One region of the Halomonas sp. HG01 genome, then DNA from elsewhere that is predicted to be linked to it. Evidence: riboswitches for the same ligand, from Rfam matches in the RefSeq annotation. Region 1 holds a riboswitch; each other region holds the start of a gene.

Region 1 (9,555 bases):
CCCGACCGCGCCGTCTGGCACGACGACGGCCTGTTCGAGGTCCAGCTGTTCCATCCCGGCTTCCTCTACGACCAGCCGGTCGTGCTCAACCTGGTCGACGAGGACGGCGAGGTCAGCCCGCTGCCCTTCGACCCATCGCGCTTCCGCTACGACGACGAGGCCGCCGGGCTGGCCGATCTCGACGCCGAGGCCCTCGGCGATCTCGGCTACGCCGGCTTCCGCCTGCACTACCCGCTGAACAGCGGCGACTATCGCGACGAGTTCATGGTGTTTCTCGGCGCCTCCTATTTCCGCATGATCGGCCGCGATCAGGGCTATGGCCTCTCGAGCCGCGGGCTGGCCATCGACACCGGCGCGCCCCGCGGCGAGGAGTTCCCCGCCTTTCGCGAGTTCTGGCTGGTCGAGCCCGGCCCCGAGGACACGCATCTGACGGTCTACGCCCTGCTCGACAGCCCGTCGCTCTCCGGCGCCTACCGCTTCGAGATCGCTCCCGGCGAGCCGACCACGGTCGAGACCGAGGCGCGGCTGTTCGCCCGCGAGGTCGTGGCCAAGCTCGGCATCGCGCCGCTGACCAGCATGTACATGCACGGCGGGCTCGGCGACTACCCGGCGGACGACTATCGCCCGCGGGTACACGACTCCAGCGGCCTGGCCATGCAGACCGGCGACGGCGAGCGCATCTGGCGCCCGCTGAGCAATCCCGAGACGCTGCATATGTCGAGCCTGCAGGACACCTCGCCCCGGGGCTTCGGGCTGATCCAGCGGCCGCGCCGGTTCGAGGCCTACCTGGACGCCGAGGCCCGCTACGAGACGCGCCCCAGCGAATGGGTCACGCCGCTGGGCGACTGGGGCCAGGGCCGCGTCGAGCTGGTCGAGATCCCCTCCGACAGCGAGGCCAACGACAACATCACCGCCTACTGGATCCCCGAGCAACCGCTCGAGGCCGGGCAGTCGCGGACCTTCCGCTACCGGCTGAGCACCCTCGGCGCCACGCCGCCGGATCAGCGACTCGCCCATGTGCTGCGCTCGCGCCAGGGCTGGGGCGCCACGCCGGGGCAGGACGATCCGCCGCCCGCCAGCCAGCGCGTCTTCATCGTCGACTTCCAGGGGCCCACCCTCGACGGCCTCGAGGCCGACCAGACGGTGGAGCCGCGCCTGACCACCTCCAGCGGCGAGCTGATCGAACCCCGCGTCCAGCGCCTGCCCGACGACACCTGGCGCGCCAGCTTCCGGCTCGCGCCGGAAGACGGCACACCGGCCGACATGCGCCTGGCCCTGACCCTGCACGGCGAGCCGCTGACAGAAACCTGGAACTATGTCTGGTATCCCGATGAGCGCCGCTGATTCCCGCAACGCCGCGGCGCCCATTCCCTGGCGCCGCACCCGCCGCTGGGCCGTCGCCCTGCTGATCGCCGCCACCACCGCCCTGGGCGTGTGGACCATGTTCCGCATCCTCCACGTCGGCGGCCTGACCCCGCTGGAGCTGGCGGTCCTGGCGCTGTTCGCGGTGACCTTCGGCTGGATCGCCGTGGCCTTCTGGAGCGGCCTGATCGGCTTCGTCCTGAGCCTCGCCGGCCGCGACCCGCTGAGCCTGGCCCTGGCCGGCTCGCCCCGGCCGCCCGACGACGCCCGCTCGCGCACCGCCCTGGTGATGCCGATCCACAACGAGGACGTCGAGCGGGTCGCCGCGGGTCTGGAGGCGACCTGCCGGGACCTGCCGCCGATCACCGAGCGCCGGCACATCGAGGCCTTCGTGCTCAGCGACAGCACCGACGAGGCCGTGGTGGCCGAGGAGAAGGCCGTCATGGCGGCGCTGCAGCGGCGGCTGTCCGGCCATTGCCGGCTGCACTACCGCCATCGCGACAGCAACGCCGGCCGCAAGGCCGGCAACCTCGGCGACTTCTGCCAACGCTGGGGGCAGCGCTACGACTTCATGCTGGTGCTCGACGCCGACAGCGTGATGAGCGGCGATACCGTGCATGAGCTGATCGCCCAGATGGAGGCCAATCCGCGCCTCGGGCTGCTGCAGACGGTGCCGATTCCCGTGCGCCAGGACAGCCTCTTCGGGCGCGCCAACCAGTTCGCGGCGGCGGTCTACTCGCCGATGCTGGCCGCCGGGCTGAGCTTCTGGCAGTCCGACGCCGCCAACTACTTCGGCCACAACGCCATCCTGCGCGTGGCGCCCTTCATCCGGCATGCCGGCCTGCCCGAGCTGCCCGGACGCCCACCGCTGGGCGGCGACATCCTCAGCCACGACTTCGTCGAGGCCGCGCTGCTGCGGCGCGCCGGCTGGGAGGTGCGCATGCGCACCGACCTCGGCGGCAGCTTCGAGGAGATGCCGAGCCATATCCTCGACTACGCCAAGCGCGACCGCCGCTGGGTCCAGGGCAACCTGCAGCACCTGCGCCTGCTGGGCGCCGGCGGCCTGCACATGGTCAGCCGGGTGCACTTCCTGTGCGGCGCTCTGGCCTACCTGTCGTCGCTGATCTGGCTGGCGATCCTCGCGGTCAGCACCGCCGATGCCCTGCTGCGCGCCCTGATCGCGCCCAACTTCTTCACCTCCGACGCCCAGCTGTTCCCGGACTGGCCGATCGCCCCACCCAACCTGATCATGCCGCTGCTCGGCGGCACCCTGGCGATGCTGCTGACGCCCAAGCTGCTGGGCGTAGTGCTGGCCCTGTGCCGAGCGCCGTCCCGCTACGGCGGGCGTGGCAGGCTGGTCGCCAGCGCCCTGCTGGAGGCGCTGTTCGCGATGCTGATCGCGCCGCTGATGATGGTCTTCCACAGCCGCTTCGTGATCGAGGTCTTCAGCGGCCTCACCGTGGCCTGGAACCCGCAGTCGCGCGAGGGGCGCGCCCTGCCCTGGCGCGAGGCGCTGCGTCACACCTGGCCGGGCAGCCTGGTCGGCCTCTGCTGGGCGGGCGTGACCTGGTGGGCCACGCCGACCTTCTTCTGGTGGCTGACGCCGGTATGGCTAGGGCTGATGCTAGCCGCGCCGCTGGTGCGCTGGAGCAGCAGCCTGACGATCGGGCATGGCCTGCGCCGGCGCGGCCTGCTGCTGGTGCCCGGCGAGACCGCCCCGCCGGCGGTGCTCGAGGCCGAGCCGGCGCCGCTGGATCTCGAGGCGGCCGGCGATCCCGCCGCACCGCCGGCCGAGCGGCCCTGCGAGATGCCGATCCAGTCCTTCGGCGGCGACTGGGCGCGGACGTCGAGCGCCGAGGCGAGCGCCGTCCAGGGCAAGTGATCGTCGCGGCGTCCGGGATGACGACAGGAGTGATGACAAGGGGGATGAGAGGGGTGTTCGTCGCCCGCCAAGCTGCTAGACTCGGCCCATTCGCTTGACGGGGTGCCGGTGGAACCGGCTGAGATGGCGCAGGTTCGTGCTCGACACGTTCGAGACAGAGCCCAGCGCTGGTCCCGTGGAACCTGATCCGGGTGGGTGTGGCACGCGCCGCACGTGAACCGGCGTAGGGAATCAGGCGGCGGGCCGGCGCGCCCTCCTTGTGCCCCGGCTCTCCCTCACCGCCTCCGCTACGCCCGTGCGCACCCTACGGCATCCGCTCTCATCGGAATCGGAGGCAAGATGGGCCGTCGCTTCAGTGATCTCACCGCCGCCTGCCAGGCCGACTGGCGCGCCTACACCGAGCACGACTTCGTCCGCGCCCTGGGCGCCGGCACGCTCGAGGCGGACGCCTTCCGCCACTACCTGCAGCAGGACTACCTGTTCCTGATCCACTTCGCCCGCGCCTACGCCCTGGCCGCCTACAAGAGCCGCGACCTGGACGAGCTGCGCCAGGCCTTCGACGGCCTGAAGACCATCCTCGACGTCGAGCTGGACCTGCACCGCGGCTTCTGCCGCGACTGGGGCATCACCGAAGACGACCTGGCGGCGCTGCCCGAGGCCCGCGCCACCCTGGCCTACACCCGCTTCGTGCTCGACGCCGGCAGCCGCGGCGACCTGCTCGACCTGCGCGTGGCGCTGGCCCCCTGCCTGGTGGGCTACGGCGAGATCGCCAACTGGCTCGAGGCGCAGCCGTTCACCGTGCGCGGCGACGCCAACCCCTATGACGCCTGGATCGCCATGTATCGGGGCGACGAGTTCCAGCAGGCGATGCACGCCGAGATCGCCTGGCTGGACGCGCGGCTCAGTGAGGTGACGCCGGCGCGCTTCGACCAGCTGGCGCGACTGTTCCGCGACGCCACCCGGCTGGAGATCGACTTCTGGCAGATGGGCCTGGATCGCGCGGACTGATTTAGCGGCAAGCTGGCCGTTGAGACAGGAATCGCCGGGGAAGGCCTCAGAGGAGGCGCTGTGAATACTTCCCTGTACGCTACCGACGCCATCCCTGGCGTAGGACCTCCTCTTCGGCCTTCCCCGGCTCTGCGGCGAGCCCGGACCAAACAGACAACATGATGCAATAAGGCCCGCCACCACAGCGGGCACACCACGCTTGACGGGGTGCCGTTGAAGACGGCTGAGATCATGCGGCGCGAGGCGCCCAAGCATGGATCCCGTTGAACCTGAACTGGCTAGGACCAGCGTAGGGATCAAGCGACACGCGGCGGCGCCTCGGCGCCGGCCGCCCCTGTCCTCCCCGACGGTCCTCCCTGACGAACCACTCAAGCCAAGGGAGCACGACCATGAGCAAGACCACCCATTTCCTCAACGAGAGCGCCCGCGTCGACGAGGCCGCCGTGGCCCCGCTGCCCGGCTCGCGCAAGGTCTTCGTCGAAGGCTCGCGGCCCGATATCCGCGTGCCCTTCCGCGAGATCGGCCTGTCGCCGACCCGCACCTCCGGCGCAGATGAAGAAAACCCACCGCTGCTGGTCTACGACACTTCCGGCCCCTACACCGACCCCGAGGCCACCATCGACCTGCGCCGCGGCCTGCCCGAGCTGCGCCGCGCCTGGATCGAGGCCCGCGACGACACCGAGTTCCTCGACGGGCCGACCTCCGAGTACGGCCGCCGCCGCGCCAACGATCCCATGCTCGCCCCGCTGCGCTTCGAGCTGACCCGCACGCCCCGCCGGGCCAAGGAAGGGAAGAACGTCACCCAGCTGCACTATGCGCGCCAGGGCATCATCACCCCCGAGATGGAATTCATCGCCATTCGGGAAAACCAGAAGCGTCAGACGATGGGCAGCGAGGAGGTCGAGCGCCTCCTCGGCCACCAGCATCCGGGCGAGGCCTTCGGCGCCCGCCTGCCCGAGGAGATCACGCCTGAGTTCGTGCGCGACGAGGTGGCCGCGGGTCGCGCCATCATCCCCAACAACATCAACCACCCGGAATCCGAGCCGATGATCATCGGCCGCAACTTCCTGGTGAAGATCAACGGCAACCTCGGCAACTCGGCGGTCACCTCGTCCATCGAGGACGAGGTCGACAAGATGACCTGGGGCATCCGCTGGGGCGCCGACACCATCATGGACCTGTCCACCGGGGAGAACATCCACGAGACCCGCGAGTGGATCATCCGCAACGCCCCGGTGCCGATCGGCACCGTGCCGATCTACCAGGCGCTGGAGAAGGTCAACGGCGTGGCCGAGGACCTGACCTGGGAGGTGTTCCGCGACACCCTGATCGAGCAGGCCGAGCAAGGCGTCGACTACTTCACCATCCACGCCGGCGTGCTGCTGCGCTACGTGCCGCTCACCGCCAGACGCACCACCGGCATCGTCTCCCGCGGCGGCTCGATCATGGCCAAGTGGTGCCTCTACCACCACCGCGAGAGCTTCCTCTACGAGCACTTCGAGGAGATCTGCGAGATCTGCAAGCGCTACGACGTCGCCTTCTCGCTGGGCGACGGCCTGCGCCCGGGCTCGGTGGCCGACGCCAACGACGAGGCCCAGTTCGCCGAGCTCGAGACACTCGGCGAGCTGACCCGCATCGCCTGGGAGCACGACGTCCAGGTGATGATCGAGGGCCCCGGCCACGTGCCCATGCACCTGATCAAGGAGAACATGGACAAGCAGCTCCGCGAGTGCGACGAGGCGCCCTTCTACACCCTCGGGCCGCTGACCACCGATATCGCGCCGGGCTACGACCACATCACCTCCGGCATCGGGGCGGCGATGATCGGCTGGTACGGCTGCGCCATGCTCTGCTACGTGACGCCCAAGGAGCACCTGGGCCTGCCCAACAAGGACGACGTCAAGACCGGCATCATCACCTACAAGATCGCCGCGCATGCTGCTGATCTCGCGAAGGATCACCCGGCCGCCCAGCGCCGTGACAATGCCCTGTCGAAGGCGCGCTTCGAGTTCCGCTGGGAGGACCAGTTCAACCTGGGCCTCGACCCGGACACCGCCCGGGAATACCACGACGAGACCCTGCCCAAGGACTCGGCCAAGGTGGCGCACTTCTGCTCCATGTGCGGGCCCAAGTTCTGCTCGATGAAGATCAGCCAGGAGGTCCGCGACTACGCCAAGGACAAGGGCCTCGACGGCGACCAGGACGCTGTGATGAAGGGCATGGAGGAGCAGGCCGAGAAGTTCCGCCAAGAGGGCGCCGAGCTGTACAAGGAGGTCTGACCTCACGCCTTGATGCAGAACGCCGCGCCGGCAATCAGCCGGCGCGGCGTTTTTGTAGGCCGCCAGGCTAATTCAGTTTGCCGCGGGCGAGGCGGCAACGGCCGCGTCGTCTTCCGTCGAGTCACGATCGCCCGGCGCGAAGCGCAGCAGCCGCAGGGCGTTGAGCGTGACCAGCACGGTGGCGCCGGTGTCGGCCAGGATCGCCAGCCACAGCCCGGTGATGCCGAGCACGGTGGTGACCAGGAACAGCCCCTTGAGCCCCAGGGCGATGGCGATGTTCTGGCGGATGTTGGCCATGGTCGCCCGCGCCAGCCGGATCAGCGCCGCCGCGTCGCCCACCCGGTTGCGCAGCAGCGCGCCGTCGGCGGTCTCCAGCGCCACGTCGGTCCCCGAGCCCATGGCCACGCCCACCTGGGCGCTGGCCAGCGCCGGGGCGTCGTTGATGCCGTCACCGATCATCATCGTCCGCTCATGGCCGGCCAGCTCACGGATCGCCTCGACCTTGCCCTCCGGCATAAGCCCGGCGCGACGCTCGATGCCGAGGCGCCCGGCGATGGCCGCGGCGGTGCGATCGTTGTCGCCGGTCAGCATCACCGAGCGCACGCCCAGCGCCGACAGCGCCTGCACGCCGGCCTCGGCATCGGGCCGCGGCTCGTCGCGCAGGGCGATGGCCCCCAGCGCCACGCCGTCCTCGACCGCCACGATCACCGTCTTGCCCTCGGCCTCGAGTTCCTCGATTCGCGCGGCCAGCGCCTCGGCCAGCGTGCCGCGATCGGCCACGTGGCGCGGCGCGCCGACGAAGGCCCGGCGACCCTCGATCAGCGCCTCGACGCCCTGCCCGGGCACCGCCCGGGCCTCGCTGACCCTTGAGGCCGCGACCTGCTGCGCCTCCGCATGGGCGACCACCGCCTGCGCCAGCGGATGGCTGGCGTCGCGCTCCAGGCCCGCGGCCAGGGCGATCACGTCCTGCGCGGCCACGGCGTCGCTTGCCGGCACCACATCGGTCACCCGCGGCCGGCCCTCGGTCAGGGTGCCGGTCTTGTCGAAGGCGACCGCCTCGGTGCGGGCGGCGGCTTCGATCACCGCACCGCCCTTGAGCAACAGCCCGTGCCGGGCGCCGCTGGAGAGCGACGAGGCGATCGATGCCGGCACCGAGATCACCAGCGCGCAGGGGCAACCGATCAGCAGCAGCGCCAGGCCGCGATAGGTCCACTCGCCCCATTCGCCGCCCAACGCCAGCGGCGGCACCACCGCGACCAGCACCGCCAGGCCGACCACCGCCGGCATGTAGACGCGGCTGAAGCGGTCGATGAAGCGCTCGGTGGGCGCCCGCGCCTCCTGGGCTTCCTCCACCAGCCGGATGATGCGTGCGATGGTGTTGTCCTCGGGCGACCGGGCCACGCGCAGCCGCAGCACGCCGTCATGGTTGATCGAGCCGGCGAACACCTCGTCGCCCTCGCCCCGGTCCCGCGGCACCGACTCGCCGGTCACCGGCGACTCATCGATCGACGAGCGGCCCTCGAGGATGGTGGCGTCGGCGGGGATGCGGTCGCCGGGGCGCACCACCACCACCTGGCCGACCGCCAGATGTGCCACATCCACCGTGCGCGTCTCGCCGGGGGCGACTTCCAGGCGTGCCTCGCGTGGCACCAGATCGGCCAGCGCGCGGATGCCCGAGCGGGCCCGGTCCGCGGCCACGCCCTCGAGGATCTCGCCGATAGCGAACAGCAGCACCACCATGGCCGCCTCCTCGGCGGCGCCGATGATCAGCGCACCGCCGGCGGCCAGGGTCATCAGCATCTCGATGGTGAACGGCATGCCGACCCGCGCCGCACTCACCGCACGGCGAGCGACCGGCGCCAGTCCGATCAGGCAGGCCGCCAGGAAGGCCCAGTGGGCCACCTCCGTTCCGACGGTGAAGCGCAGCAGCGTGGCCACGCCGAGCGCCACCCCGGTGGCCAGCACCAGCCGCCCCTTGGCGGTGGCATGCCAGCGCCGGGGCGAGGCGTCATCACCCCGACGGAAATGATCGGCATGATCGCGCCCGGCACAGCAGCCGGCGCCCGAAGGCGCCTCGGCATCGTCCTGCGCCGACTGGCGCCGAACGCCATAGCCCAACCGCTCGACCAGCGACGCCACGTCCTCGGGCGCCGTGCGGCCGGTATCCAGATCGAGGGCCAGCGAGCCCTGCATGACCGAGACCTTCACGTCAGCCACGCCATCCAGACGCTCCAGCGCGCCGCGGATCTTGCCGGCGCAGCTCGGACAGTCCATGCCTTCCACGCGCCACTGGTGTCGCTGGAGTGCACCCTTTTCGGCTTCCTGCGCGGCGTCTTGCGCCATCCTGACCTCCTCGGGGCTCGTCATCGAAACATGGCATCAGCCTAGAGCCTCTAGCCGCTATAGACTCAAGCGGTGATGACGCCGGGCACGACACCGCCAGCATGGACAGCTGGCACGCGGCCTGCATGCTTAAGGAAACCCCCAACGAGAGGCGATCGCCATGCCGGCACCCTCCCTTTCGACGCCACTTGGCGCCGAGGCCTTCCATGAGCGCGCCCATCGCCACCTGACGATGCTCTACGGCCCCCGCGCCGACGAGGTGCTGCGCCGGCTGTTCACCCTGCTGGCGCATCAGGCCCCCATGACGCCCCCGGATGGTGAGGCACCGCCCGCCCGTCCGCTGTGGAGTGAACGCGACCAGTGGCTGATCGCCTACGGCGACAGCCTGGTCGACGGCGAGCAGCCACCGCTCGACGTCCTCGACGACTTCGTCGCCGGCCGCCTCGGAGAGACCTTCAGCGGCGTGCACCTGCTGCCCTTCTTCCCCTGGAGCAGCGACGATGGCTTCTCGGTCATCCACTACCGCGAGGTCGATCCCAAACTCGGCGACTGGCCCCAGGTCCGCCGCCTTTCCCGTCGCTTCGATCTGGGGGTCGACCTGGTGCTCAACCACGTCTCACGGGAATCGCTGTGGTTCGCCGACTATCTCGGCGGCAACCAGCCCGGCCGCGACTACTTCAT
Region 2 (9,555 bases), 1.5 Mb from region 1:
GCCGGCCGCATCGGCGCCGGCGCTGGCCTGCTCGGCCAGCTCGCCGATATGGCTGTTGCAGGGCGTGACGCGGCTCCAGGTGGACGCGATGCCCACCTGGGGCCTGGTGAAGTCGGCGTCGTTGAAGCCCACCGCGCGCAGCATGGCGCGGCTGGCCGACTTGCCGACGCCGTCCACCACCGGGGCGGAATGGCGGCGGCGGGGATCCTGTGGCGTGTCACTCATGGCGCGGCTCCTCCGTCAGGTCGGGATGACCTTCAGAGGGTGGCCGTCATCCGCCGGCCTGGCAACCGTTCAGGCCGTACGCCGCACCGCGGCCGGGCGCCACCAGGCCACCAGCAGCGCCACCGCGCTGGAGGCCAGAAGCGCACCGAGGAAGGGCGGCAGGGTCGGCACCCCGTCGGGAAAGCTCGCCGCCAGCAGGCCATCGAGGGCACTGCCCGAGGCGACCCACCCCGGCAGCACCGCGCCCGCCAGCCCGGCGAGACCGCCGGCCAGCGCCGCCATGGCGCTCATCCGCGCCCACAGCCCCAGCAGCACCGGCACCACGATGGCCGCGCACAGCAGATCGGCGATCAGGAACAGTCGCAGCACCGAGAGCCCCTGCAGGGCGATCGCCACCACCGGCACCATCAGCGCCACGGTGACCCACCGCGCCGCCCTGAGCGACAGGCCGCGACGGCCGCTGCCGGCCACCACCAGCGAGGCGATGCCGTTCTGCAGGGTATCGACGCTGGAGGCCACCAGGGTCACCGCCAGCACCAGCGCCGGCAGCGCCAGCCAGCCCGGCGCCTCGGCGAGCAGCGCGAAGAACGGGATCGGCGGCTCGCCCAGCGACACGCCCGCCATGGCGGCCAGCATGCCGAGGCCGCCGACCACCGCCACCACCAGCACGGTGATGCCGCCGCCCAGCCAGGCGCCGCGCCCCAGCGCCCGGTCGTCCCGGGCCGCCCACACCCGCTGCCAGTAGCCCTGATGGAAGAGGTTGGCCGCGGTCACCGCGATCACCAGCGTCAGCGCCACGGACAGGGCATCCGCGGCGGGGATCGACGGCAGCGCGGCCTCGGCCGGCAGCTCGGGCAACCGGGCCAGCGCCACGCCGCCCACCACCCCCAGCAGGGCCAGCAGCAGCCAGGCCTGCCAGCGGTCGGTGGCCAGGCTCGCACGCAGCCCGCCCAGCGCGGTGTAGAGCAGGGTCGCCACCGCCACGCCGACCACCACCAGCGCCACCGGGACGTCCGACAGCAGCCCGGTGATGGCGCCGATGGCGGTCAGCTCGGCGGCCAGGAAGCAGCCCATGTACAGCACCGAGACCAGCGCCACCCAGCGGCGGATGCCGGCGCCGAAACAGGCCTCGGCGTACTCGCCGATGCTGCGCCCCTCCGGCAGGCGACGGCGGATGGCCGGGCCGAAGGCGCCGAGCACGATGAACGGCAGCGCCGAGCCGATGGCATAGCCGGCCAGACCCAGCGGGCCGACGAAGGCGCCGATCTCGGGCGGCGCGAAGAGGATCCAGGCCCCCATGCCGGAGGCCAGGAAGGAGAGCCCCAGGGTCGGGGCCGACTGGGAGTTGCGGGCGGTAACGTAGTCGTCGAGCGGGCCGTCGGCCCGGCGGGCACGCAGGCCCAGAACGGTGAAACACAAAAGCGCCGCGCCAAGCACGGCTGACGTCAGATAAGGCATGTCGCACTTCCTCCGCCGGTGTGAACCGGATCAGGTTCCAGGGTCAGCGACGCACGCTCTCTCAGCCCCGCCGATGCCGGCGAGACTCCCCTGGCGACAGTGAATGGATTAGTAGTGGCGATCCTCAAGACAGGGCCAAAATGGCCGATATCCGGATTGCCACGCCAGCATGACACATCCTTCCCGCCATTCGAACAACCAGCCCGGACCCCGCCATGCCGTTTACCGAAGCCAAGGAACACGCCCCCGGTTGCCTGCACCGGATCTTCGCCGAGCCCTACGCCGCCTTCGACAACGGCGTCCCCGAGCGCCAGCTGCACCTGCGCATCGCCCTCCAGGCGCTGCTGGAGGCGCCGATGCGCGAAGGGCGACTGACGCTCAGGGTGATCCACGGCTGGGAGAACGGCGGCTGCGCCCCCGAAGACCTGCGACATGGCGACCATGCGCTGGGCAAGACGGCCGACCTGCGTGCGATCGCCGAGCGCTACCAGCAGGCGCTGGACCGTCTCGCCCCGCTGCCGGGCGAGGCCGACAGCCTGCTCGCCGAGCCGCTGGCCAGTGCCATCGCCGGCGCCGAGGCCGACGGCCTCGAGGTCGACTCAGAGACTCGAGACAACCCGGCCCGCTGGCCGGCGTTTCCCCGCGGCCTGTCGCTCTATACCTTCTTCAAGGTCTATCACCGCCTGACCTACGGCGAGGACGAGGCCTACCGCTCGATCCGCTGCAATACGCCCGAGGGCAGCCGCGAGATCCACGAATTCCATCTGGAGGAAGGCGAATTCGCCATCGTTCGCCCCGCCGCCGACGAACCCGGCGAGTGCGTGCTGGTGCTGCACGTGGGCCAGCTGGAACCGCTGAGCGAGCTGCTGGAGATGGCCCATATCCGCCCCTAGGCGATACCGGAGCGGGGCCTCAGGAGGAGGCAGAAGCTTCCATGGAAGGGGCCAGGATCGCCTGAGACGTCATTGATCTTTAGCGCTTCGGAGGCGACCAGCGGCCCCCTACTCACCGCTGCCGTTCAAGGCAACAGCAGCTTCGCGGTGAGGTTGAGGGTGTCCGAGGCGCTCACCCCCTCGTCGTAGAAGTTGTGCTCATAGCTGGCCGTGAACTGCACCGGATACTCCTGAATCCTCACCAGCTTGTTGAGCGCAACGCCCAGGGGCAGGCTCACCCAATCATGCTGCTCCCAGTCATAGGTGATCGACATGTCGGAGGCCCCCGCCGACCAGCCATTCCCGAGGCTGTAGTTCACGATCGGCTGCACGATCGAGATATTCACGTCGCGGTAGTCGTCGTCTCCCGCCACCGTGAACACGTTCTGGTTGAACAGCCCCCATATCCCCCAGGGTTGGCTGGCCACGAAGCCCACGGCGGGACCGAGGCCCCATTTCTCGGCGCTCAGGCCGTCTTCCCCGGTCGGCAACAGCGCTACCGCACCCACGCCGAATCGCCCCCATGACCGGTCGAAGGTCACCAGGTCGAAGAGTGTCATGTCGGACCAGCCGCTCGAGTCATTCGGCGAGTCGGCCACGTAAGGCGCGGTGAGCCGGAAGATGTTGCTGGAGTCGCCCAGCGAGAACGGAATGGCGGCGCGGAACTGCATGCGGTTTCCGTCCTCGTCGTCGAGGTTGTGGTACCGGTACGTGTAGAAGTCCTGCAGCTGGAAGGCCATGACGGAGGCCGTCGGATCATTGGCTTCCGAGCCCAGGCCATCTTGCTGAGCGCTGGCTATCCCCGGGGAAAACATGGCAAAGAAGGTGGCGATCATCAGTGCATTTCGTGCAAGCATCCGTGGCTCCCTGGTCTCCGGTTTTCTTTCCCCATGCCCGGATAGGCATGCCCACAGCAGGCAGGCACGTTTCATGTCCGCAGACGTGGCACCCGTGATGCCCCACGGATGGCTCGCTGGCGCACCTGCAGAGCCAAAGCCGAAGGAAACTCGCGAGGGGGGAAATCTCCCCCGGCCCCAGCAACGCTTACTGCCGCGAGACCCTGATGCGCACGGGGTCGGCCGCCTCGCCGGCGAAGGGATCGACGTGCTCCGTACTGGTGAACAGCAGCCCACCGTCGTGAACGATCCGTGCCCGCAGTCCGTAAGTCATGCGCTCGTCGATGGCCTGAGGATCATAGACCAGCCGGAACGGATAAGGGGGCTGGGCGCCCTCGACGGTGTAGGTGTAATCGGTGAGCACGGTGGCGGGCGCATCCGCGCGCGACTGATCCTCGAGCGTCACGATGACCTCGGCTCCCGGGGGCAGCGCCATGCGCTCGCGATACCACACCTCGCCGCTGATGACCCGCATCAGGGAGTTGTCCGGCTGCTGCATCGACGACTCCCCCGCCCTCTGTGGCTGACTGCATGCCGCCAGCAACAGGACGAGAGTGCCAATCATCCAGGGACCGGTCACTGCCGCGATTCCGTTTTTCGATCTCATTGATGACTCCTTCATGTACCAGGGCGGAGAGAAGACTCGTCACCGCTGGCCGCGTCACCCCGGATAGGCCCGTGGCGCCAAGGCGGGTTCATTCCCGTCGACACTCCATCAAGTTAGCAAGGTTTCCACGTACCGCCAGAGCAAGCGGGAGGCCTGACATGACCCGGGTCATGGAATCCCCCGGGCGCCGAACGCCGTACCGTCTACCGGGCAAGCCGCCCCAACCACGACGGCCCCGCCTCTCCCGAGGCGGGGCCGTCGATGATCGCCGAGCGGGATGGGATCAGCTCAGCGAGATGGTGCTGTTGATGCCGCCGGAGACGTTTTCCGGCTCGAACCAGCGGGCGGTGACGGTCTTGGTCTGGGTCCAGAAGCCGATCGCCTGCTTGCCGTTGGGTCCCAGGTCGCCGAGCTTGGAGGCCCGCGAGCCGGTGAAGCTGAAGTAGGCCACCGGCACCGGAATCGGCACGTTGATGCCCACCTGGCCGACGTCGATCTCGGTCTCGAAGCGGCGAGCCACCCAGCCGGAGTTGGTGAAGATCGAGGTGCCGTTGCCGTTGGGATTGGCGTTGATGAACTCGATCGCCTCGTCGAGCGTCTCGGCGCTCACCACGCACAGCACCGGGCCGAAGATCTCCTCGCGGTAGATGGTCATCTCGGCGGTCACGTCGGCGAACAGGGTCGGGCCGACGAAGTTGCCCTCCGGATAGCCCTCGACCTCACGGCCACGACCGTCGACCAGCAGCCGGGCGCCCTCCTGCTCGCCGGCGGCGATCAGGTCCTCCACCCGCGCTTTGGCGGCCGGCGACACCAGCGGACCGAGGTCGGCGTCACGCTGGGTGCCGGGGCCGACCTTCATGTGGCGGGCGCCCTCGACCAGCTCGTCCAGCCAGTCGCGAGCCTCGCCCACCAGCACCACCACCGAGTTGGCCATGCAGCGCTGGCCGGCGGCGCCGAAGGCCGAGCCCAGCAGGTTGTTGATGGCCTGGCTGCGATTGGCGTCGGGCATCACCACACAGTGGTTCTTGGCCCCCATCATCGCCTGGGCGCGCTTGCCGGCCTCGGCGGCGCGGCGATAGAGCTGGGTGCCGACGTGGGTCGAGCCGATGAACGACACCGCCTTGATGTCCGGATGATCGCAGAGGCGATTGGCCACGTCCGGGCCGCCGTGCACCACGTTGAGCACCCCGGCCGGCACGCCGGCCTCGTGGGCCAGCTCGACCAGCCGCATGGTCGAGCTCGGATCCTGCTCGGAGGGCTTGAGCACGAAGGTGTTCCCGGTGGCGATGGCCAGCGGGAACATGAAGCACGGCAGCATGATCGGGAAGTTGAAGGCGGTGATCCCGGCGCCCACGCCCAGCGGCTGATTGAGGGTGTAGACGTCGACCTCGGTGGCGGCGTTCTCGGCCAGCTCGCCGAGCTGCAGCGAGGTGATCGAGCAGGCGTGCTCCACCACCTCGAGCCCGCGGCCCACCTCACCGGCGGCATCCGGCAGGGTCTTGCCGTGCTCCTCGGTGATCAACGCGGCCAGCTCCTCGGTGTGCTCGCGGATCAGCGCCTGCAGCTTCAGCATGATGCGCTGACGCTTGGCCAGCGGCGTGCGACGCCATTCCTGGAAGGCTGCCCTGGCGCTGGCCACGGCGCGATCGACTTCCTCCAGGGTGCAGAACGGCACCCGGGCGACCACCTCCTGGGTGGCCGGATTGAGTACGTCGCGCCATTCCTGGCTCTGCGAGGTGACGGCCTGGCCATCGATATACAGCGGGATCTCTCTGACGGACATCTAGCGGCTCCTTTGGCGGCCCCGGGGAGAGGCTCCCTGCCCTCCCCCGGGTTCGCGGTTTGTGATTGTTATCCGATGTTCGGCCCCGTTAATGCATCGACGGGGCCGGATCGAGAACAGCGAAACGCTCATGCGGGGCTCATGATTACCGAGCCATCGAGTGTAGGGAGGCCGCGAATCGCCAGGCAACCAGGGGGCGACCAATGGACGACGGCCGGCCACGCCGAACGGGGCCGGCCTCGTATCGTCAAAGGACGATAAAGGTTTGCTATCAACTTGTTCAGGAAAGAAAAATGGCAGTCGCCCCAGTCATCACTAAGCTATGTGAAAGAGGCTAGAGGCCCGCTTGGATGTACCGGATTCCCGGCATTCGGCAACAAGGGCGGCGACGTGACCTCTATCGATACTGGAGCACACGACCACGCGATGAAGGAGTACGAGATGGGTGACGCAACACAGCAAGGCGGCGCGGGCAAGTGTCCTGTCATGCACGGCGGCATGACCGAAACCGGCACCTCGGTCATGGACTGGTGGCCCAATGCCCTCAACCTCGACATCCTCCACCAGCACGACCGCAAGACCGACCCGATGGGCGACGACTTCGACTATCGCCAGGAAGTCCGCAAGCTCGACTTCGAGGCGCTGAAGAAGGACATGCACGCCCTGATGACTGACAGTCAGGAATGGTGGCCGGCCGACTGGGGCCACTACGGCGGCCTGATGATCCGCATGGCCTGGCACGCCGCCGGCTCCTACCGCATCGCCGACGGCCGAGGCGGCGGCGGCACCGGCAACCAGCGCTTCGCCCCGCTCAACAGCTGGCCGGACAACGGCAACCTCGACAAGGCACGGCGCCTGCTGTGGCCGCTCAAGAAGAAGTACGGCAACAAGGTCAGCTGGGCCGACCTGTTCATCCTCGCCGGCAACGTCGCCTACGAGTCCATGGGCTTCAAGACCTTCGGCTTCTCCTTCGGTCGCGAGGACATCTGGCATCCCGAGAAGGACGTCTACTGGGGCGCCGAGAAGGAATGGCTGGCCCCCTCCGATGAGCGCTACGGCGACGTCGACAAGCCCGACACCATGGAGAACCCGCTGGCCGCGGTGCAGATGGGCCTGATCTACGTGAACCCCGAGGGGGTCAATGGCCAGCCCGACCCGCTGAAGACCGCCGAACAGGTTCGCGAGACCTTCTCCCGCATGGCCATGAACGACGAGGAAACCGCGGCGCTGACCGCCGGCGGCCACACCGTCGGCAAGACCCACGGCAACGGCGATGCCGACGCCCTGGGGCCGGAGCCGGAAGCCGCGGACGTGGAGGCCCAGGGGTTCGGCTGGCTCAACCCGAACCAGCAGGGCAAGGCCACCAACGCCGTCACCTCCGGCCTCGAGGGCGCCTGGACCAAGAACCCCACCCAGTTCGACATGGGCTACTTCGACATGCTGTTCGGGCATGAGTGGGAGGTCACCAAGAGCCCCGCCGGCGCCAACCAGTGGGAGCCCGTCGACATCAAGGAGGAGGACAAGCCGGTCGATCCCACCGACCCGTCCGTCCGCCACAACCCGATGATGACCGACGCCGACATGGCGATGAAGATGGATCCGACCTACCGGGCCATCTGCGAGAAGTTCATGAAGGATCCGGAATACTTCAAGGACTGCTTCGCCCGCGCCTGGTTCAAGCTGACCCACCGCGACATGGGCCCGAAGACCCGCTACATCGGCCCGGAAGTGCCGGACGAGGACCTGATCTGGCAGGACCCGGTACCGGCCGGCAACATCAACTATTCGGTCGAGGCCGCCAAGCAGAAGATCGCCGAAAGCGACCTGTCCATCGGCGAGATGGTCGCCACCGCCTGGGACAGCGCCCGCACCTACCGCGGCTCCGACATGCGCGGCGGCGCCAACGGCGCGCACATCCGCCTGGCGCCACAGAAGGACTGGCCGGGGAACGAGCCCGAGCGCCTGAACAAGGTGTTGAAGGTCTACGAGGGCATCGCCGCCGAGACCGGCGCCAGCCTGGCCGACCTCATCGTGCTGGGCGGCAGCGTCGGCATCGAGCGGGCGGCCCGTGCGGCCGGCCACGACATCCTGGTGCCGTTCTCGCCGGGCCGCGGCGATGCCAGCGCCGAGATGACCGACGCCGACTCCTTCGAACCGCTGGAGCCGGTGGCCGACGGCTTCCGTAACTGGCTGAAGCAGGACTATGTGGTCAAGCCCGAGGAGCTGCTGCTCGACCGCGCTCAGCTGATGGGCCTCACCGCCCCCGAAATGACCGTGCTGATGGGCGGCATGCGCATGCTGGGCACCAACCACGGCGGCAGCAAGCACGGCGTGTTCACCGACCGCGAGGGTCAGCTGAGCAACGACTTCTTCGTCAACCTGACCGACATGGCCAACCACTGGAAGCCCGCCGGCAAGGGCCTCTACGAGATCCGTGACCGCAAGAGCGACCAGGTGAAGTGGACCGCCACCCGCATCGACCTGGTGTTCGGCTCCAATTCCGTCCTGCGCTCCTACGCGGAGGTCTACGCCCAGGACGACAACGAGGCCAAGTTCGTGAAGGACTTCGTGGCCGCCTGGACCAAGGTCATGAACGCCGACCGCTTCGATCTCGAACTGGGCTGATCGCCCACCCGACGGCCGCCGCACCCCGCGGCGGTCCCCGACGACATCGCGCCGGCCCTCGTGGCCGGCGCGCTTCGTCGTGGGCGCCCGCTGTCTTGCTCGGCCGCTATCCGGGCGTATCGACCGTCTTCTCATCGATTAGACGGCATCGCCGTATCCGCCTAGGCTAGCCTCTCCATCGTGCCGCCGCCCAGGAGCCCCCATGTCGTCCGTTCTCGGTGTCGTTCTGCCCATCTTCGGCCTGATCCTGGCGGGCTACCTGTGCCGCCGCACCGGCCGGCTGGGCGAGACCGCCGCCGCCGAGCTCAACCGCTTCGTGGTCTGGCTGTGCCTGCCGGCGCTGCTGTTCCGCACCACGGCCACCGCCCGCTGGGAGGAGATCTGGCATCCGGGCTTCATCGCCGCCGTGACCCTGCCGACGCTGCTGCTGTTCGCGGTCACCGTGGGCTACCGCCTGCGCGGCCGGCGCCGGCTGGTCGACGCCAGCATCGACGGCCTCGGCGCCGCCTACGCCAACACCGGCTACGTGGGCATTCCCCTGAGCCTGCTGGTGCTGGGCGAAGCCGGGCTGGCACCGGCGCTGATCGCCACCCTGATCGTGGTCTGCGTGCTGTTCGCCATCGCCGTGGTGTGCATCGAGGTCGGCCTGCAGGACGAGCCGTCCTTCGTCCAGGCACTCGCCAAGGTGTTCAAGGCCCTGGCCAGGAACCCGCTGGTGGTCTCGCCGCTGGTGGGCGCGCTGTGGGCGCTGGGCGGCGCACCCCTGGACGGCCCCTTCGACGACTTCCTGCGCCTGCTGGGCGATGCCACCACGCCCTGCGCACTGGTCTCGCTGGGCCTGTTCCTGGCCCAGAAGCAGAGCGGTTCCGCCGAAGGCGCCTGGGGGCTGGTCGGCCTCAAGCTGCTGGTGCATCCGCTGATCACCTGGGTGCTGGCGTTCCACGTCTTCGCGCTGCCGCCGCTGTGGGCCAAGTCGGCGCTGCTGATGAGTGCGCTACCCACCGGCACCGGGCCCTACATGCTGGCGGA
Region 3 (9,555 bases), 490 kb from region 1:
GACGAGTACCTGGCCTTCCTCGGCCAGGCCTACCACCACGTGCGCTTCACGGTGCCGCTGATGATGGCCTGCGGCGCCCGCCTGCCCGACCGGCTGGGCTGGCTGCGCGGCGCCCTGGTGGAGTACGTCGAGGAGGAATACGGCCACGAGCAGTGGATCCTCGACGACATCCGCGCCGCCGGCGGCGACCCCGAGGCGGCGGCCGCCGCCTCGCCCGACCCGGCCACGACGCTGATGGTGGCCTACGTGCGCGACCGGATCGAGCACGGCAATCCGGTGGTCTTCTTCGGCATGGTCCAGGTGCTCGAGGGCACCAGCACCGCGGTGGCCACCCGCGCCGCCGAACAGCTCCAGGCGAGCCTCGGTCTGCCCGACAACGCCGTGCGCTACCTGAGCTCCCACGGCAGCCTCGATATCGGCCACCTGGCCTTCTTCGAGACGCTGATCGACCGCCTGGAGGAGGACGACCTGAACGCGGTGATCGAGGGCGCGCGCATGGTCTATCGCCTCTACGGCGCCATGTTCCGGGGCGTCACCGCCCGTTGCACGGGGGGCGAAGCCGCCCGGGAGCTGACCGATGCGCTGGTCTGAACCGCACTATCTCACCCAGGGCTGGCCAGGCCAGCGGGTGCTGATCACCGGCGCCAGCGGCGGCATCGGCCAGGCGCTGGTCGACGAACTCGCCGCCGCCGGCGCCCAGCTGCTGGTCACCGGCCGCGACGCCGAGGCCCTGGAGCGGCTGTGCCGACGGCATCCCGGCCAGATCACGACCCAGGCCGCCGACCTCACCCGCACCGAGGATCGCGCCCGGCTGGTGGCGGCCGCCGAACGGCTGGAGTGCACCATGCTGATCAACGCCGCCGGCGCCAACCGCGCCGAGCTGTTCAAGGACGCCGACGACGAGGCCATCGAGCGCCTGGTGACGGTCAACCTGACCGCCACCCTGCAGCTGACCCGCGCCCTGCTGCCCCGGCTATGCCGCGCCGAGCAGGGCCTGGTGGTCAACGTCGGCTCGGCCTTCGGCCATATCGGCTACCCCGGCCAGGCCGCCTACTGCGCCACCAAGTTCGCGCTCTACGGCTTCACCCAGACGCTGCGCCGCGAACTGTCGGACTCGCCGATCGCGGTGCACTACATCGCCCCGCGGGCCACCCGCACCGCCATGAACGCCCCGGCCATGGAGGAGATGAACCGGGCGCTGGGCAACGCCATGGACGATCCGGAGACGGTGGCCGTCCAGATCCGCCGCGCCATCGAACGCGGTCGCAAGGAGACCCGGCTGGGCCGCGCCGAGCCGATCTTCGCCCGGCTCAACGCCCTGTGGCCGGGGCTGATCGATCGCGCCCTGCGCCGCCAGCTGCCCACCATCCGCCGCTTCATCACCCCGCCATCCTGAGCCGCCAGGGTCGACAGGCGCGGCCTTCGAGGCGAGTATCGGCATGACCGGAGCACCGACAAGGAAGGCCCATGCGCATACTGCTGGTGGAAGACGATCCCAGCCTGGCGTCGGGCATTCGCCTGGCGCTGAAACCCGAGCACTACACCGTCGACATCCTCGGCGACGGTATCGAGGCCCTCAACGCCCTGCGCGACGAGGAGCCCTTCGATGCCGTCATCCTCGACCTGGGCCTGCCCCGGCTCGACGGCATCGACCTGCTCACGCGGCTGCGCCGCGGCGGCCATCGCGTGCCGGTGCTGGTGCTGACCGCCCGCGACGGCATCGAGCAGCGCATCCAGGGCCTGGATGCCGGGGCCGACGACTACCTGACCAAACCCTTCGAGGTCGACGAGCTCAAGGCACGGCTGCGCGCCCTGCTGCGCCGTAGCCAGGGCCTGGTCAGCAGCGAGCTGCGCCACCGCGGCGTGGTGCTCGACCCGGAGAACCGCCGCGTCACCTACCAGGGCCAGCCGGTCACGCTGTCGCGCCGCGAGTTCACCCTGCTGCAGGAATTCCTCAGCCACCCGGGCCACGCCTTCACCCGCGACACCCTGGCCCGCCTGCTCTACGGCTGGGACGAGGACGTGGAGAGCAACGCCATCGAGGTCCACGTTCACCACCTGCGCAAGAAGCTGGCCCCGGAGTTGATCCGCACCCTGCGCGGCATCGGCTACATCATGGACAAGGCCCCGGCGGACGAGGCACCCGGGAACAGGATCCCATGAGCTCCATCCGCCGCCGCACCCTGGGCATCGCGCTGCTAGTGGTCGCGCTGTGCATGCTGGCGATCGGCGTGACCAGCTATCGCGACGCCGCCCGCGAAGTGGCGGCGCTGTTCGACGCCCGCCTGGCCCAGCAGGCCCGGCTGCTGGAAGGCCTGGTGCGCACGCCGCTGCCCGAGGCCCGGCGCGAGGCGCTGCTGGCGAGCCTCGACGACGCCCTGCGCCGCAACACGCCGGGCACCGACGGCGGCCACCGCTACGAGGGCGAGGTGGCCTTCCAGGTCTGGCGCGACGAGCGGCTGCTGCTGCGCTCCGCCGGCGCGCCGACCGCGCCGTTCACCGAGCGTCGTGCCGGCTACGGCGACGCGACCCTGGACGGACGCGAGTGGCGCGTCTTCGTCCTCGGCGGCGACGACCTGCGGGTGCTGGTCGGCGAGCGCGGCGACGTGCGCGGCGAGCTGGTCCGGGGCATCGCCCTGCGCACCCTGGTACCGGACCTCGTGGGCCTGCCGGCACTGGCGGTACTGCTGTGGTGGGCGATCGGCTGGGGGCTGCGGCCGCTGTCACGGCTGGCCGCCCAGATCGAAGCCCGCGACCCCCAGCGCCTGAACCCACTGCCCGACGACCCACTGCCCCGCGAGCTGGCCACCATCGTCGGCGCCCTCAACGGCCTGCTGGCGCGGATCCGCACCCTGCGGGCCCGCGAGAAGCGCTTCATCGCCGATGCCGCCCACGAGCTGCGCACCCCGCTGACGGTGCTCGACCTGCACGCCCAGAACGCCCTGGCCACCGAGGATCCGGCGGATCGGCGCGAGGCGCTGACCCTGTTGCGCGACGGCCTGGCCCGCGCCACCCGGCTGGTCGGCCAGCTGCTGACCCTGGCACGCCTGGACCCGGAGCAGGAAGGCGCCCCGGATCAGCGCATCGACCTGCTGCACGAGGTGCGCGAGTCGCTGGCCGAGCTGATGCCGCTGGCCACCGACCACGACCAGAGCCTGCACCTGGAGGCCGACGAGGCGGCAGACTGGGCGCTGACCACCGAGCCCGGCGCCGTCACCACCCTGATCAAGAACCTGGTCGGCAACGCCATCCGTCACTCCCCCGCCGGCAGCCGCATCGACGTGGCACTGACGGCGGAAGAGCGAGTGCTGGTGCTGCGGGTGGACGACAGCGGTCCCGGCATCCCCGAGGACGGCCGCCAGCAGGCGCTGGCGCGCTTCCACCGCGGCGGTGCGGGAGCCGGGGCCGGCCTCGGACTGTCCATCGTCGACCGTCTGGTACAGCGCCACGGCGGCCGCCTGACGCTGGGCGACGCCCCCGGCGGCGGGCTGCGCGTGAGCGTGCGGCTGCCCCGCGCCTGACACGGCATCGTCATGTCGCTCCCTTAGCGTTGGTGTAAGCCGACTTTAAGCCAACGCCGTTACGGTGGTGGGCTGAATCGCCCAACGACAACCGGAAAGGAGACATCGACATGCACGCCATGCCCCCGACCTCTCTCGACGCCGCCCTGCGCCGCCCCCTGTGGCTGGCCCTGGGCGGCGTGCTGCTGCTCGTCGTCGAATGGCTGATCAGCCCCTGGGGCGTGGGTAGCCTGCCGCTGGCGTTGGTCGCCCTGGCCGCCGGCGCCGCCTTGCTGCTTCGCCCCCTGAACGCGGCGATGCGCCTCGAACCCGAGGAGGAAGGCAACGGCATGAGCGCCGATCTCCAGAGCGTCTCCCAGGCCAGCCTGCTGACCCTGGCCGTGCTCCAGCTGGCCGCCTGAGGCGACGCCCGCCGGCTTTACATGCATCGGACGAAGGGCGATAGTGAGGCCCGACGACAGGGGCGCCGGGGCGATGATCCGCCGCGGCTGAGAGGCACCCTCACTACCTGACCCGGATAATGCCGGCGGAGGGAGTCGTGCCGGCTCCCTCGGTGGCCGCGCCTCCCGTCGCCAGGAGGCCCGATGCATTCCCTCGATCCCGCGCCGCATCTGGCGCGCGTGCGCCGCACCACCCCGCTGGTTCACAACATCACCAACCACGTGGCGATGAACTTCATGGCCAACGCGCTGCTGGCGCTGGGCGCCTCGCCCGCCATGGTCCACGCCCGCGAGGAGGCCGCCGAGTTCGCCGGCCTGGCCACCGCCCTGACGCTGAACATCGGCACCCTCTCGCCCCACTGGCTCGACGCCATGGACGACGCCGCCCGCGCCGCCAATGACGCCGACACGCCCTGGGTGCTCGACCCGGTGGCGGTGGGCGCCACCCGCTTTCGTCGCCAGGCCGGCGCCCGGCTGCTGGCGCTGGGGCCGACCGCGATCCGCGGCAACGCCTCGGAGATCCTGGCGCTGGCCCGACAGGGCGGCGGCGGGCGCGGCGTGGACAGCACCGACAGCGCCGACAGCGCCGAGCGCGCCGCCGTGGCGCTGGCCCGCGAGCATGCCACCGTGGTGGCGGTCACCGGCGAGGTCGACCTGGTCACCGACGGCCGACGCCTGACGCGGGTCTGCGGCGGCCATGCGCTGATGCCTCGCGTCACCACCATGGGCTGCGCCCTGACCGGCGTGGTCGGCGCCTTCCTGGCCGGCGCCGAGGATCCGTTCGAGGCCACGGTGGCGGCGCTGACCGCCTACGCCGCGGCCGGGGAGATCGCCGCCGAGACCGCCGCCGGCCCCGGCAGCTTCGCCGTGGCCTTCCTCGACGCCCTCTATGCCCTCGATCCCGACACCCTCGCTACGCCGCTGGCCGACCGTATCCACCTGGAGCTCACCGATGCGCCTTGATCTGTCCCTCTACCTGGTCACCGACCCCGAGCTGTGCGCCGCCCTCGGCGTGGAGCAGACCGTACGGGCCGCGGTGCGCGGCGGCGTCAGCGTCGTCCAGCTGCGCGACAAGCACGCCGCCGACGCCGAGATGATCCCGCTGGCCCGGCGCCTGAAGGCTGCCCTGGCCGGCAGCGGCGTGCCGTTGATCATCAACGACCGCCTCGAGGTCGCGCTGGCCAGTCGGGCCGACGGCCTGCACATCGGCCAGGACGACGGCGAGGTCGCCGATGCCCGTGCCGCGCTGGGCCCGGACGCCATCCTCGGCCTCTCGGTGCAGACCCACGAACAGCTGGCACGGCTGGACGCCGGGCGCCTCGACTACCTGGGCCTCGGCCCGGTGTTCGCCACGGCCACCAAGCAGGACCATGCCGCGCCGCTGGGCGTCGACGGCCTGGCGGCGCTGGCCGCCGCCAGCCCGCTGCCCACGGTGGCGATCGGCGGGCTCAAGGTCGAGCACGTCGAGGCGGTGCGCCGCGCCGGTGCCGGCGGCCTGGCGGTGGTCTCGGCGATCTGCGGCACCCCGGACCCGGAGGCCGCCGCCCGCGCCTTCCCGCCGTTCCACCGCTGACGCCTGAACGGCCAGCCCCGAACGCAGGCGGCCCCGCGCGAAAGAGCGCGGGGCCGCCGGGTCGCCGACGCGACCTGCGTCACAGGGAAGGCCGCCGGTTCAGCGCGACGCGCCGCTCCTGATAGGCGATGGCCAGGCCGCTGGCGATGATCAGGCTGCCGCCGGCGAACACCCAGGGGTCGGGCATCTCGCCCCAGAAGCCCCAGCCCAGCAGGGTCGCCCACAGCAGTGCCGTGTAGTCGAAGGGCGCGGCAATGGCCGCCGGGGCGTAGCGGAAGGCCTGGGTCAGGCCCACCATGGCGCCGACGCCGAGCACGCCAGCGCCCAGGAAGCCCAGCCAGTGCAGCGGCGCCGGGGCCTGCCAGACCCAGGGCAGGGTCAGGGAGGCGGCCAGGCAGGGCACCAGGGTGGTGTAGAAGACCATGGCCCAGAGGTGCTCCCCTTCGCCGTAGCGGCGCGCGGTGATCATGGTCAGGGCATAGAACAGCGCCGCGGCGACCACCACCAGCATGGCGGGCTGGAAACCGGCCGCCCCGGGCCGCACCACCACCAGCACCCCGACGAAGCCGAGCAGCGTGGCCAGCCAGGTCGGACGGTCGACCCGCTCGCCGAGCAAGGGCACCGACAGCAGCGTCACGAACAGCGGCGCGGCGAAGGCGATCGCCGTGGCGGTGGCCAGCGGCAGCAGCACCAGCCCCCACATGAAGGTGATCATGGTGGCGGTGAAGATCAGGCCGCGCAGCAGGTGCACGCCCGGACGCCGCGTGCCGAGGGTGCGCAGGCCGCCATTGAAGCGCGCGATCAGCACGATCAGCGGCAGCGACACCAGGGTGCGGAAGAAGATGATCTGCAGCGGCGAATGCACCGCGCCCAGCCACTTGGTGAGGGCATCGCCCAGGGCCAGACACAGCACGCCGCCGCACATGAACAGGATGCCTTTCAGAGAGGGAGCCATGCAGCGCCTCCGTGCGCGCGTCGAGGGAGGGGAAACGACACCGCCCCGACGGCCTGACCGTCGGGGCGGTGAGAGGGGCCGGAACCGAGGGTCAGAGCGAGGCCTGGACCACCATGCAGTCCATGCCCTGGGACTGGAGACGCTGGCAGGCGCTGCGGGCCTGGCGCTCGCCCAGATCGACCAACCGCGCCCGGTAGACGCCGGCTTGCGCCACCCAGGGCACGTCGACCCGGGCGTCATCCAGCTCCGCGGCCAGTCGGGCCGCGGCGCGGTCGGCCAGGCGACGAGCGTGATCGGCGTCGCTGAAGGCGCCGACCTGCACGCCCCAGCCGCCGGTCCGCTCGTCGCGGTCGATCAGCGCGGTCAGCGGATCCGCCTCCGCCGCACCGCCGACGGCCGCGTCGGCGCTCGGCGCCGAGGCCACGATCGCCTCGTCCGGCGAGGGGGCGGCGACCTCCTGTACCACCGGCCCCGGCGCGGCGGCGCGGCTCGGCTCGCTGGCCGCCGGCGTCGAGGCCGGCTCGGGCGCCCGGGCGGATACCGTCGCGGCCGGTGCCGGCGCGGCGCTGTCGCGGCTCGCCAGCATCTGACCGGCCGGCGGCAGCGTGCGGCCCGGCAGCGGCATCAGGCGCTCGTCGGCGATCTCGGTGCGGGCCAGCCAGCCGTGGCCGTCGGCCAGGGCGGCGCGGGCGAAGCCGCGGTTCAGCAGGTCGGCCATGTGCTCGTCGCGGGAGGCGGCGGTGAAGCCGCCCATCACCACCGAGAGCATGCGCCGGCCGCCGTGCACCGCCGAAGTGGCGACGTTGAAGCCGGAGGCGCGGATGAAGCCGGTCTTGAGGCCGTCGGCGCCCGGGTAGTTGGCCAGCAGGCGATTGTGGCCGCGGTAGGTGTTGCCGCGCCAGGTGAAGTCCTGCAGCGAGAAATAGTGGTAGTACTGCGGGAAATCGAGCATCAGCCGACGGGCCAGCACCGCCATGTCGCGGGCGGTGGTGACCTGGGCGTCGTCCGGCAGGCCGGAGGCGTTGCGGAAGGTGGTGTGGCGCATGCCGAGCTCGCGGGCGCGCTCGGTCATCATCCGCGCGAAGTGGCGCTCGCTGCCGCCCAGCGCCTCGGCGACGACCACCGCCACGTCGTTGGCCGAGCGCACCACCAGCGACTCGATGGCGGTCTCCACCGGGATGCTGTCGCCCGGCTTGAGATAGAGCTTGGTGGCCGGCATGGCCGCCGCCGCCCGCGACACCGGCAGCGGCTGCCCCAGGCTCATGCTGCGCCCTTCGATGGCCTCGAACAGCATGTAGAGGGTCATCATCTTGGTCAACGAGGCCGGATAGCGCGGCGCATCGGCGTTCTCGGCGTAGAGGATCTCGTGGGAGTCGGCGTCGATGACGATGCCCGCATAGCGGGGATTCTCGGCCTGGGCGAGCGGTGCCAGCAGCACGCTGGCCATGACGAGGGCGGCGAGCAGACTCACTCGCCAGCCGGAAATCGGAGTCGGCAGCATCGGTGTTCCCCTGAAGAATGACGCGCTTTATAAGTGCATTATGACCCAGGGGCCTGCCCTGTACAGGGCGAAACGCGGCCCGAGGCGCCATTTCCACTTTTCATTGTCGGACATCCAGCCTCGTTCTTGAGCGCGTCGATGTCCACCTCGTCGATCTGCGCCGGCGCCAGGAAGCGCTCGGCGTAGTCGCGCCACACCCCGCTGTCGAGCAGCAGGACGAAGACGTCGGGATCCAGATGGCCGTCGCGGGCCATGCCGGCCAGGATCGACAGCGAGCGCGACAGCGTCAGACCCGGCTTGTAGGGCCGGTCGGCGGCGGTCAGCGCCTCGAACACGTCGGCCACCGCCATGATGCGCTCCTCCAGACTGGCCTCGGCCAGCACCAGCCGGCGCGGATAGCCCCGGCCGTCCATGCGCTCGTGATGGTTGCCGGCGATGGTCGGCACCCGCCGCAGGTGTGCCGGCCAGGGCAGCGACTCGAGCATCATGATGGTCTGGACGATGTGCTCCTGGATGCGGAAACGCTCGACGTCGTTGAGCGTGCCGCGGGCCACCCGCAGGTTGTAGAGCTCGCCCTGGTCGCCGGCCACCTCGGGCGGCTGCATGGCGAAGCCCCAGCGGTTGCGCGGGTCGCCCTCGGCCACCGGCGGCGGCGCGACGGCCCAGTCGAGGCGGTCCCGCGGGCGGTCGGCCAGCAGCCGCTCCTCGGCGGGCGGCGGGGCTTCGGGCTCGCGCGCCAGGCGCCCGGCCTCCTCCTCGGACACGCCGAGGCGGTCGTCGAAGTGGCGCCACCAGCGCCAGTCGGCGATCGCCTCGAGCCGCGCCAGGCGAGTCTCGTCGAGCGCCTCGCCGCCGCGGTTGAGCTCGGCCACCAGCCGGAAGGCCTCCTGCAGCTCGGCCTGCCGGCGCCGTCGCGCCTCGACCAGCGCGGGTTCGTCGCCGCCCTCGGCGAGCCCGCGCCAGTAGGCGACGTCGGCGTCGCGCCACAGCACCTCGAAGCGGGTTCGGATCTCGTGGATGCGGTTGTAGCGGGCCTCCAGCTTGGTGGCCTTCTCCATGACCTCGTCGGGCGTGGTCAGCTTGCCGCAGTCGTGCAGCCAGGCCGCCAGGTGGAAGGCGGTGCGACGGTCGTCATCCAGCGTCTCGTCGGCGAAGGGGCCGCTGGTCGAGCGGTGGGCGCCCTCCAGCAGCATCTCGGCCAGCTGCGGCACCCTCGAACAGTGGCCGCCGGTATGCGCCGACTTGGCGTCGGTGGCTCCGGCGATCAGCTCGACGATGGCGTCCAGCAGGCGCTTCTCGCCCTCCAGCAGGCGGCGGGTCTCGATGGCCACCGCCGCCGCGCCGGAGAGCTCCTCGACGAAGCGCCGCCAGGAACGATCGCCGCCCGATCCCGACGCGCGCAGCGCCAGTATCAGCAGCCCCATGCGATGGCCACTGCGATTGCACAGCGGCTGCACCAGATAGCCGCTGGCCGCGGCCCGGCGCTCCAGCGCCGCCATGCCGCTCTCGTCGGGGGCCTTCAGGGTCAGGCACGCCGGCAGCGGATCGTCGGGATCGCCCTGGCC

What was found. A riboswitch is a leader RNA that binds a small molecule or an ion and turns the genes downstream of it on or off. The one in region 1 is predicted to bind thiamine pyrophosphate.
Region 2: linked by a shared signal. The riboswitch ahead of UN84_RS01720 (sodium:solute symporter) and the one ahead of thiC (phosphomethylpyrimidine synthase ThiC) in region 1 are both predicted to bind thiamine pyrophosphate.
Region 3: linked by a shared signal. The riboswitch ahead of thiM (hydroxyethylthiazole kinase) and the one ahead of thiC (phosphomethylpyrimidine synthase ThiC) in region 1 are both predicted to bind thiamine pyrophosphate.

Annotation. Positions count from the first base shown of each region.
Region 1 is NZ_CP022134.1:2,560,834-2,570,388, forward strand. Features, by position in the region: gene UN84_RS12230 (glucan biosynthesis protein) at 1-1,344, shown strand, start outside; gene mdoH (glucans biosynthesis glucosyltransferase MdoH) at 1,331-3,244, shown strand; gene tenA (thiaminase II) at 3,584-4,252, shown strand; TPP riboswitch at 4,446-4,565, shown strand; gene thiC (phosphomethylpyrimidine synthase ThiC) at 4,642-6,531, shown strand; gene UN84_RS12250 (heavy metal translocating P-type ATPase) at 6,604-8,874, opposite strand; gene UN84_RS12255 (sugar phosphorylase) at 9,035-9,555, shown strand, end outside.
Region 2 is NZ_CP022134.1:364,403-373,957, reverse strand. Features, by position in the region: gene ilvD (dihydroxy-acid dehydratase) at 1-225, opposite strand, end outside; gene UN84_RS01720 (sodium:solute symporter) at 295-1,683, opposite strand; TPP riboswitch at 1,673-1,785, opposite strand; gene UN84_RS01715 (hypothetical protein) at 1,899-2,576, shown strand; gene UN84_RS01710 (hypothetical protein) at 2,702-3,451, opposite strand; gene UN84_RS01705 (YbaY family lipoprotein) at 3,660-4,010, opposite strand; gene UN84_RS01700 (CoA-acylating methylmalonate-semialdehyde dehydrogenase) at 4,402-5,901, opposite strand; gene katG (catalase/peroxidase HPI) at 6,343-8,526, shown strand; gene UN84_RS01690 (AEC family transporter) at 8,729-9,555, shown strand, end outside.
Region 3 is NZ_CP022134.1:2,071,641-2,081,195, forward strand. Features, by position in the region: gene UN84_RS09830 (TenA family transcriptional regulator) at 1-591, shown strand, start outside; gene UN84_RS09835 (SDR family oxidoreductase) at 578-1,396, shown strand; gene UN84_RS09840 (response regulator transcription factor) at 1,468-2,163, shown strand; gene UN84_RS09845 (ATP-binding protein) at 2,160-3,521, shown strand; gene UN84_RS09850 (hypothetical protein) at 3,632-3,922, shown strand; TPP riboswitch at 3,971-4,073, shown strand; gene thiM (hydroxyethylthiazole kinase) at 4,106-4,924, shown strand; gene thiE (thiamine phosphate synthase) at 4,914-5,534, shown strand; gene UN84_RS09865 (DMT family transporter) at 5,614-6,489, opposite strand; gene UN84_RS09870 (serine hydrolase) at 6,581-7,990, opposite strand; gene UN84_RS09875 (HD domain-containing phosphohydrolase) at 8,029-9,555, opposite strand, start outside.